DNA from 3 places in the Arthrobacter sp. 05T410 genome. Region 3 is predicted to be linked to each of the others. Evidence: riboswitches for the same ligand, from Rfam matches in the RefSeq annotation. Region 3 holds a riboswitch; each other region holds the start of a gene.
What was found. A riboswitch is a leader RNA that binds a small molecule or an ion and turns the genes downstream of it on or off. The one in region 3 is predicted to bind S-adenosylmethionine.
Positions count from the first base shown of each region.

Region 1: it holds a riboswitch for S-adenosylmethionine, as region 3 does, so the genes downstream of both, AC1DFR_RS17950 (methionine ABC transporter ATP-binding protein) here and AC1DFR_RS09605 (aminotransferase class V-fold PLP-dependent enzyme) in region 3, are expected to answer to the same signal.
Region 2: it holds a riboswitch for S-adenosylmethionine, as region 3 does, so the genes downstream of both, metX (homoserine O-acetyltransferase MetX) here and AC1DFR_RS09605 (aminotransferase class V-fold PLP-dependent enzyme) in region 3, are expected to answer to the same signal.

Region 1 is NZ_JBFTLP010000019.1:30,105-33,369, forward strand. It holds gene acs (acetate--CoA ligase) at 1-472, opposite strand, end outside; gene AC1DFR_RS17945 (CoA-binding protein) at 780-1,205, shown strand; SAM riboswitch class I at 1,303-1,393, shown strand; gene AC1DFR_RS17950 (methionine ABC transporter ATP-binding protein) at 1,533-2,342, shown strand; gene AC1DFR_RS17955 (methionine ABC transporter permease) at 2,335-3,000, shown strand; gene AC1DFR_RS17960 (LLM class flavin-dependent oxidoreductase) at 3,047-3,265, shown strand, end outside.
Region 2 is NZ_JBFTLP010000002.1:282,709-285,973, forward strand. It holds SAM riboswitch class IV at 1-87, shown strand, start outside; gene AC1DFR_RS03695 (bifunctional o-acetylhomoserine/o-acetylserine sulfhydrylase) at 149-1,465, shown strand; SAM riboswitch class IV at 1,649-1,764, shown strand; gene metX (homoserine O-acetyltransferase MetX) at 1,776-2,915, shown strand; gene AC1DFR_RS03705 (MFS transporter) at 3,082-3,265, shown strand, end outside.
Region 3 is NZ_JBFTLP010000005.1:184,071-187,335, forward strand. It holds gene rsgA (ribosome small subunit-dependent GTPase A) at 1-206, shown strand, start outside; gene hisN (histidinol-phosphatase) at 283-1,113, shown strand; SAM riboswitch class IV at 1,191-1,304, shown strand; gene AC1DFR_RS09605 (aminotransferase class V-fold PLP-dependent enzyme) at 1,339-2,778, shown strand; gene AC1DFR_RS09610 (class I SAM-dependent methyltransferase) at 2,860-3,265, shown strand, end outside.

The DNA.
Region 1 (3,265 bases), on a different contig from region 3:
CGTGGCGGTCGACGCAGTTGTAGGCGACATTGAGCCTGCCCCCTTCGAACCAGGTGATCTGCGGTCCGGTGCCGGCCTCGACGTCGGCCGGGATCCGGCGGTGCGCGGTGTGCCAGGGCTTGGTTTGCTCCGTCGCGCCGCCGGGCAGGTCCGCCCAGTCGAGGCGGAGAGCCTGGGTTTCCCAGAACGCAACCGTCTCTGCCTGGACAGTTCCCGCGGTCGCGGCGCCGCCGTGCCGGGGAAGGTGGTTTCCGAAGGTGGTGCTGCGGTGACGCGCCGGCCCATCGGCGGGGACGCCGTGCACTGCGCCGTCCGTGGACTCGTTCAGGGACCATCCCGAAGAGCCGCGAGAGGAGCCGGGCGCGTCACGCAGCCCTGCTTCGTTCGCCGTCGCGTCCGAAGTGGTTTGTGGGAATGCCTCGGACGCAGTCCGGGCAAAGGTGGGCAGGGCGGAAGAATTCTCAGGGGTCATTGCTGCACTCCATCGGTCCTGGCAGTAGCACCCTTTGTTGCTCCGGCTCCCTCGAATTTCACCGAAGGAGGGCGGAGCGGTTGCGTGGGAATGGTCGTCTCACGTCACCGGGGGGTTGCTGCGGCGTCATCGATCCAGGTCTCTCGGCCGCTCGGGATGGTCACTACCTACTAGAACTTCAGATGCACGATTCCGCAAAATCGGCGTCCGGGAGCGCCGTAATATTCGTTCACCCGGCGTGGGTCCGACCCAAATCATTCATTTATTCGACAATTGCCCGGAAAGGTCGCAGGAGTAAGGTTGATGCATGGCCCATGTTAACGATCCGGCAGTCATTGACCGCCTCATGCGAACCAAAGGCACGTGGGCGGTGGTCGGCCTCACCACCAACGAATGGCGCTCGGCGTATGAGGTCTCCCTCTATGTCCGGGACCGGATGGGCATGACCATCATTCCGGTCAACCTTCCGGGCGACGACGTCCACGGCGAGAAGGGGTACCGTTCCCTGACTGACATCCCGGCGGAGAAGCACCCGATCGACGTCGTGGACTGCTTCGTCAACTCCCACAGGGTGGGCGCAGTCATAGACGAGGCCATCGCAGTAGGCGCCAAGGCCGTCTGGCTGCAGCTGGGCGTCTTCGACGACGCCGCGACGGACCGGGCCAAGGCCGCCGGGCTGGACGTCGTCGTGAACGCGTGCCCCGCCCGCGAAGGCTGGCGCGTGGGCATCTAACGGCCCGGGAATGACGATCAACAGATCGGGAAGAGTCGGTTACAAAATGTGACCGGCTTTTTCTGTATCCGGCCTCCTGCCGTGTGAGATGGACTCGTAACCATCCCGAGCGGCTGAGAGATCTGGCTCCGTGACGCCGCAGCAACCCCCTCCTTTGAGGACGGTGCTACCGCCAGGACCGATGGAGAACCACTGTGTTCTGAGGCTCCCCGGCTTCGCTCAGCGCTGCCCGGAAGCCAGGACCCAGGGCTTTCCTCGGGCGAGCCCGGAGGAAATCATGAACACGCAGACAGCGGCAGCGCCGCGGCCCCGAGCGGGTGGGGGCCTGTGATCGAGATCCAGAACGTCCGCACGTCATTCGCTTCGGCCGCGGGACCTTTCACGGCCGTCGATGACGTCAGCCTGCACATCAGGCGGGGCACCATCCAGGGCATCATCGGGTTCTCCGGCGCCGGCAAATCCACGCTGCTGCGCAACATCAACCTCCTCGAGCGCCCGACGTCGGGCCGCGTCCTGGTGGACGGCGTGGACCTGGTGACCCTGTCCGACGCCGAGCTCCGGACCAAGCGGCATGACATCGGCATGATTTTCCAGCACTTCAATCTCCTCAACAACCTCACAGCCCAGGAAAATGTGGAGCTGTCCCTGAAGTTCGCCGGCGTCGGGAAGGCGGAACGCCGGCGGCGGGCCGCCGAAACCCTGGAAATCGTGGACCTCGCCGACAAAGCGGGAACGTATCCGGCCAAACTCTCCGGGGGCCAGAAACAGCGGGTGGCGATCGCCCGCGCCCTTGCCACCGGGCCCAAAGTGCTGCTCTGTGACGAGCCGACGTCGGCCGTGGATCCCCGGACGACGTCATCGGTCCTGCAATACCTGGCCGACGTCAACGCCGAATTCGGCATCACAATCGTGGTGGTCACCCACGAGATGAATGTCATCAAGGCCATCGCGGACAACGTCGCGGTCATGGAAGAAGGCCGGGTGGTGGAGCAGTTCGACCTCGCCGAACTCCAGCGCCCCGGTTTCCACCCGGCGACGTCGATCGGCCGCTACCTGGTCTCCGATGAGATCCAGCTGGACCGCTCCGGGAGGGGCACCCACACCACAGCCGCGTCGGAGGGCCTGATCAATGTTTGACCGCATCCTGGAAGTCCTGCCCGAAATCGGCGTCGCCATGGGACAGACCCTCACCATGCTGCTGGTGGCCATCCCGCTGGCGGTGCTGCTCGGGACACCGCTGGGTGTCCTGCTCTACACCATCGGTCCCAACGGGCTCAAGCACAGGCCAAAGCTGCACCGGGTCCTGGACGGGCTGGTCAACCTGCTCCGCTCGTTCCCGTTCCTGATCCTGCTGATCGCGATCATTCCCGTGACCAGGTTCATTGTCGGCACGACCATCGGCACGGCCGCCGTCATTGTCCCGCTGACCCTCAACGCCATTCCGTATTTCGCCCGCTTCGTGGAACAGAACCTGAGCCAGCTCGGCGGCGGAGTGGTCGAAGCGGCACGGTCCATGGGCGCCAGCCGGTCCCAGATCGTCCGGGACGTCCTGATTGTGGAGGCGAAGCCCGGACTCGTCAGCTCCATCACCATCATGACCGTCAGCTTCATCTCCTACTCGGCGATGGCCGGACTGGTGGGCGGCGGCGGAATCGGCGACTTCGCCATCCGGTACGGCTATTACCGCTACGAAACGCCGCTCATGATCACCGCCATTGTCCTGATGATCCTGCTGGTCACCATCGTTCAGCTGGGCGGATCCTATGTTGCCCGGCGCCTGGACAAGCGCCTCTGAGCGCCGGCAGCACCCTCGTCCCACCTCCCACAGCGGAAAGCATCCCATGACTTCAACACCCAGTATCCGTTTCGACGGACCCCGTCCGCGCCTGCTGATCAGCGCCTTCGTGATGAACACGTCCAGCCACATCATGGGCGGCCAGTGGCGGCGCCCGGAAGCCCAGCAGCACCGGTTCAACGAACTCCAGCTCTGGATCGACCTGGCCCGCCAGCTCGAAGACGCCAAGTTTGACGCGATCTTCTTCGCCGACGTCGTCGGTCTC
Region 2 (3,265 bases), on a different contig from region 3:
TTGCTGGCCGGCAACCCTCGTATCGCGGTGGGGTGCCCCGGGTGAAGACCTGGCCGTCCGGCGCCCGCCGGAGGGCAAGCGCGGCGCCTGTTCCGGTTCGGGCCGAAAGCCCCGGCCGGTGCTGTGCCCAGTGACTCGAGGAGCACCAATGTCCAACGCCTGGTCCTTTGAAACCCGCCAGATCCACGCCGGCCAGGAGCCGGACAGCGCCACCGGCGCGCGTTCCCTGCCTATCTACCAGACGACGTCGTTCGTGTTCCCCAGCGCCGAAAGCGCCGCGAACCGCTTTGCGCTCGCCGAGCTCGCGCCCATCTACACCCGGATCGGCAACCCGACCCAGGATGCCGTCGAACAGCGCGTCGCCAGCCTGGAAGGCGGTCTCGCGGCGCTGCTGCTCAGCTCCGGCCAGGCCGCCGAGACGTTCGCCATCCTCAATATCGCCGAGGCCGGGGACCATGTGGTGGCCAGCCCCAGCCTCTATGGCGGAACCTACAACCTGCTCGCGCACACGCTGAAGAAGTTCGGCATCTCCGTGACCTTCGTGGCGGACCCGGACAACCTGGACCAGTGGCGGGACGCCGTCCAGCCCAACACCAAGCTGTTCTTCGGCGAAGTGGTCTCCAACCCCCGCCAGGACGTCCTGGACATCGAGGGCGTCTCCCGGGTGGCGCACGAGGCCGGCGTGCCGCTGGTTGTCGACAACACGCTCTCCACCCCCTACCTGATCCGGCCGATCGAGTGGGGCGCGGACATCGTGGTCCATTCCGCCACCAAGTACCTCGGCGGGCACGGCGCCGCGATCGCCGGCGTGATCGTGGACTCCGGCAACTTCGACTTCGGGAAGGACCCGGAGCGGTTCCCCGGCTTCAACACCCCCGACCCCACCTACAACGGCCTGGTCTACGCCCGCGACCTCGGAGCCGACGGCGCGCTGGGCGCGAATCTCTCCTACATCCTCAAGGCCCGGGTCCAGCTCCTGCGCGACCTCGGCTCCGCGGTGTCCCCGTTCAACGCCTTCCTCATCGCCCAGGGCATCGAAACGCTGAGCCTGCGCGTCGAGCGCCACGTGGCCAACGCCACGAAGGTGGCGCACTGGCTGGAGGGGCGGAACGACGTCGAATCGGTCGCCTACGCCGGGCTGCCGTCCAGCCCCTGGTACGAGCGCGGCCGCAAGTACGGGCCCAAGGGGACCGGCGCCGTCGTGGCGTTCAACATTGCCGGGGGAGCGGAGGCCGGCAAGCGGTTCGTCGATGCCCTCGAACTGCACTCGCACGTCGCGAACATCGGCGATGTCCGGTCGCTGGTGATCCATCCGGCGTCGACCACCCACAGCCAGCTCTCGCCCGAACAGCAGGTGATCGCCGGGGTGAACCCCGGGCTGGTGCGGCTTTCGGTGGGACTGGAGCACATTGACGACATCCTCGCGGACCTCGACGCCGGATTCCGCGCGGCCAAGTCCGCCTAGGCCGAAGCCCACGCCGAATTTCCCCACCTTTGCGGGCATGACACCGGGAATCGCCGGCACTCCGGGGCGACCCGCCGGTCACGGCTGTCAAAGGTGGGGAGTCTGCGGTGCTGACTGGTCCGGCTGTCACATGGAAGTCATAATCTTCGTCATTTCCGCACCCCGTTTCGTAGACTCGTACCAGGTCATGAGTGCCAGCGACAGCCCCGGCTTGCTGGCCGGCAACCCTCCTTTTGCGGCGGGGTGCCCCGGGTGAAGACCTGGCCTGCCGGTCAGCTGACGGCGGGCAAGCGCGAAGATAGGTCCTCACATGACGATTGCCGTCACCCGCACGGGTGTTCCCGAAACCAAACCATCCCGGACCCCTGACGGGACCGTCCAGTTCGTCAGGATCGGTGATCTGCAGCTCGAATCCGGGACTCCGTTGCCGGATGTGGTGCTCGCCTACGAGACGTGGGGGACCCTGAACGCGGACGCCTCCAACGCCGTGCTCATTGAACACGCCCTGACCGGCGACACACACGTGACCCGCGGCGAGAGCGGGGAGCCCGGCTGGTGGGAACAGCTCGCCGGACCCGGGGCTCCCGTGGACACGGACAAGTATTTCGTCGTTTCGATCAACATCCTGGGCGGCTGCTACGGATCCACCGGGCCTTCCACCCCGGCCCCCGACGGGCGCCCTTGGGGATCGCGGTTCCCGCTGGTCACCCTGCGGGACACCGCCGCCGCCGAGGCGCGGCTGGCCGATGCCCTGGGCATCGGCAGCTGGTACGCGGTGCTGGGCGGCTCGCTCGGCGGCGCGCGCGCCCTTGAATGGGCCGTCACGTTTCCCGGCCGGGTCCGGCGCTGCGCCGTGATTTCCGTCGGCGCCAGCAGCACCGCCGAACAGATTGCCTTCGCGCAGGCCCAGACGCTGGCCATCCGCCAGGACCCCCACTTCAAGGGCGGGGACTACTACGGCGGCCCGGAACCCGAAGCAGGGCTCGCCCTCGCCCGGCGCATCGCGCACATCACCTACCGCTCAGCGGCCGAACTGGACGGCCGGTTTGGCCGCAACGCCCAGGAGTCCGAGACGCCCCTGGAAGCCGGATCGCTGGCCGGACGCGGGCGCTACCAGGTGGAAAGCTACCTGGACCACCAGGGCAGCAAACTGGCCCGGCGTTTCGACGCGAACAGCTACATCGCGATCACCGAAGCCCTCATGAGCCACGATGTGTGCCGGGGGCGCGGAAGCCTCGGGGAGGCACTGGCTCCGGCCACCGCCGAGTTCCTGGTGGCGGCCGTGGACTCGGACCGCCTGTATTTCCCGGCCCAGTCCCGTCAACTGGCAGAGGCCCTGCCGGGCGGCCCGGAACTGCACATCATTGAAGCGCCGATCGGCCACGACGGCTTCCTGACCGAAATCGGCCAGCTCAGCGGGCAGCTCCGGGGGACCTTCTTCGGCCACTAGGCCGGCCCGCTTGTGCATTTTTGCAGATGCGCTCTGCACTAATGGCCGTTGAGGCTCAGGGCGGGAGCGTCCATACTCATGGGGAATGACGCCATGTGCCCTACATCACGGGCGTCCTCAGTCCAATGGTCCGCAGGGTGTCGAAGGCGACACCGAAGGAGTTCACATGAGCACGGAAAACGCCGCGACAACGCGCGCAGACGAGCCGGACGTCAAAACGTCCGGACTGAAGAAGGTAGTAACGGCCTCCATGGCCGGCACGGTGGTGGAGTGGTATGAATTCTTCCTCTACGCCTCCGCCGCCACGCTGGTCTTCGGCAAGACGTTCTTCCCCAATTCGGGCACCGAAC
Region 3 (3,265 bases):
TCCCGGACCTGGAACCCGGCACCGATGATTGCGAACGCGGCTGCAAGCATGACTCCACGGCCGTCAACTGCGGCGTCGACAAGTGGGTTGCGGCCGGGCACGCGGGGCCCTCGGGACCGGCCAGGCTCGCGTCCCTGCGCCGGCTGCTGGGCACGGACCCGCGGATGGAAGCGCAGGAAACCAAGGAACTGGGCACCGTCTCCTAGCCGGACCGGCAACGGGGCGGCGGCGCCGAGCCGCGGCCTCCCGCCCGGCAGCCCGGTTTGACGGTAGTTTGGAACCATGAGCCAACCCGCTTCGAGCTACAACGATGACCTGCGCCTTGCCCATGTACTGGCAGATTCGGTCGATTCCCAGACCATGAGCCGCTTCAAGGCGCTCGACCTTCGGATCGAGACGAAGCCCGACCTCACACCCGTCACCGATGCCGACAAATCCGCGGAAGAGGCCATCCGCGGCCAGCTCTCCCGGTCACGTCCGCGTGACGCGGTCCTGGGCGAAGAGTTCGGCAGCTCGGGCCACGGTTCCCGCCGGTGGATCATCGACCCGATCGACGGCACGAAGAACTTTGTCCGCGGCGTCCCGGTCTGGGCCACCCTGATCGCCCTCGTCGATGAGGGCGAGCCGGTGGTCGGCGTCGTCAGCGCGCCGGCACTGGGCAAGCGCTGGTGGGCCGCCAAGGGTGCGGGCGCCTACACGGGCCGCTCGCTCGCCGCCGCCACACGGTTGAAGGTATCCAACGTCTCCAATCTCGAGGACGCCTCGCTGTCCTACTCCAGCCTTGGCGGCTGGAAGGAACGCGGGAACCTGGATGAGTTCCTGGGCCTGACCGAGGAAGTGTGGCGGACCCGCGCCTACGGTGACTTCTGGTCGTACTGCCTCGTGGCCGAGGGCGCCGTGGACATCGCCTGCGAACCCGAGCTGAATCTCTACGACATGGCCGCCCTGGTGCCGATCGTGACCGAGGCCGGCGGCCGCTTCACCTCGCTCGAAGGCGAGGACGGCCCCTTCGGCGGCAACGCCCTGGCCACCAATTCGATCCTGCACTCGGAAGTGCTCAAGCGGCTCAACCCCGGACTCGACGACCTCTTTCAGGCCCACCCGAACAACTGATCCGCGCCCGTAATAATCCGCTTCACAATCGGCGGCCGCCTTTTCCCCGGCTGCGCCGATGTCCTACGCTCGATGCAGGTCACGAGTGCCAGCGCTAAACCCCGGTTTGCTGGCCGGCAACCCTCCAGTCGCGGTGGGGTGCCCCGGGTGACGACCTGGCCGGTCCGGAACGGACCCGGCAAGCGCGGATTCCCACTGTGTGGGGTCCTGTTCGAGTGAGGTCCCATGACAACTGCCATTTTCCCCGTTGCCCCTGAATTCCATGCACGGCTTGCCCTCGCGGCCCGCCCGCTGGCAGCCGTCACCGGGGCCGAAATCCAGGCCCCGCTGATCACCGGCGGCCACGCGCGCTACGCCAACCTCGACTACGGCGCCTCCGCCCCGGCCCTGTCCGTGGTCTCGGCCTACCTGAACGAAATCCTGCCGTACTACGCAAGCGTGCACCGCGGGGCCGGCTACGCATCGCAGATCAGCACCTCCGTCTACGAGAACGCCCGGGACATCGTGCGGGACTTCGTGGGCGGCCGGCCCGGCGATTCCGTGATCTTCACGCGCAACACCACCGATTCCCTGAACCTGCTGGCCGGCTGCCTGCCGCTGCGCGACGGGCGGCCCGCGGGCGAGGTCCTCTACCTCGACATCGAACACCACGCCAACCTCCTGCCCTGGCAGAATGTCCCGCACCGCAGCGTCGTGGCCGCCGCCACCCTCGCGGCCACCGTGGACCGCCTGCGCGACGAACTCGCCCGCGGCGGCGTCAGCCTGTTGGCCGTCACCGGCGCCTCCAACGTCACCGGAGAGATCCTCCCGATCCGGACCCTGGCCGCACTGGCGCACGAATACGGCGCCAGGATCGTTGTCGACGCCGCGCAGCTCGCCCCGCACCGGCGGATCAATATCGCCGCGGACGACGTCGATTACCTCGCCTTCTCGGGGCACAAGCTGTACGCCCCGTTCGGCGCCGGCGTGCTGGTGGGGCGGACGGACTGGCTCGACGCCGGCACCCCGCACCTGGCCGGCGGCGGCGCGGTCCGCGATGCCCGGCTCGACTCCGTCAGCTGGACCACGGGACCTGCCCGGCACGAGGGCGGCTCGCCGAACGTCCTCGGTGCGGCGGCCCTCGCCCGCGCCACCCAGGTCATTGCAGCCCTGGACCCGGAGCAGTGGCAGGCCCACGAGGACGCCATCCGGTCCTTCCTCGTCGAGGGCCTCCAGGGCATCGAAGGGGTAACCGTGCACCGGATCTTTGCCGATTCGGCTTCCGATTCTTCCTCCGCTTCGTCCACTGGAGGCGATCAGCCGGACACCGGCACGATCGGCGTCGTGAACTTTTCCGTGGAAGGCTACGACGCCGGACTGGTGGCCGCCTACCTGTCGGCCGAACACGGCATTGGCCTGCGCGACGGCCGCTTCTGCGCCCACCCGCTGCTCAAGCGGCTCGGCCTGCCCGCCGGCTCCCTGCGGGCCAGCTTCGGCCTCGGCTCACGGCTGGAGGACGCCGAACGCCTGCTGGCCGGCCTGCAGCAGCTGCGGCAGAACGGACTCGGCTGGGATTACGTGGTGGACGCCGGCCGCTGGGTGCCGGCCAACGATACCCGCAGCTACCCCCACTGGGCGCCGAACACCCCGGGCACCGCCGGCGCTGCGCCCTGCACCCTCGACTAGCGCAGGATCAGGGCCCGGCGCGGGTGCGGTAAATTCGAAAGGTATCTGTAACAAGCAGGACCTTCCCGAAGGAGATCGCACGTGGCAAGCGCCGGACCCAGGCTCCACAGCGGACCCAAGCTGCACAGCGGACCGAAGCTGCACAGCGAGCGGCGCCAGGAACTCGGACAAAGCTTCCAGGACGGCGGGGAGCACTACGAGCGCGTCCGCCCCGGCTATCCGCAGGAGTCAGCCGACTGGCTGGTCCCGGCGGGAGCCAGGGACGCCGCGGACATTGGCGCGGGCACCGGGAAGTTCACCTCCCTTTTGGCGGAACGCGGACTGGGCACGGTGGCCGTGGACCCCTCTGCCGACATGCTCGGGCAGTTGCGCCGGACCCTGCCGGACGTCACCGCCATCGAGGGCAGCGCCGAGGACACCGGTCTCGAGCCGGAGTCCTTTGACCTGGTCACGGTCGCCCAGGCGTGGCACTGGTGCGACCCCGGCC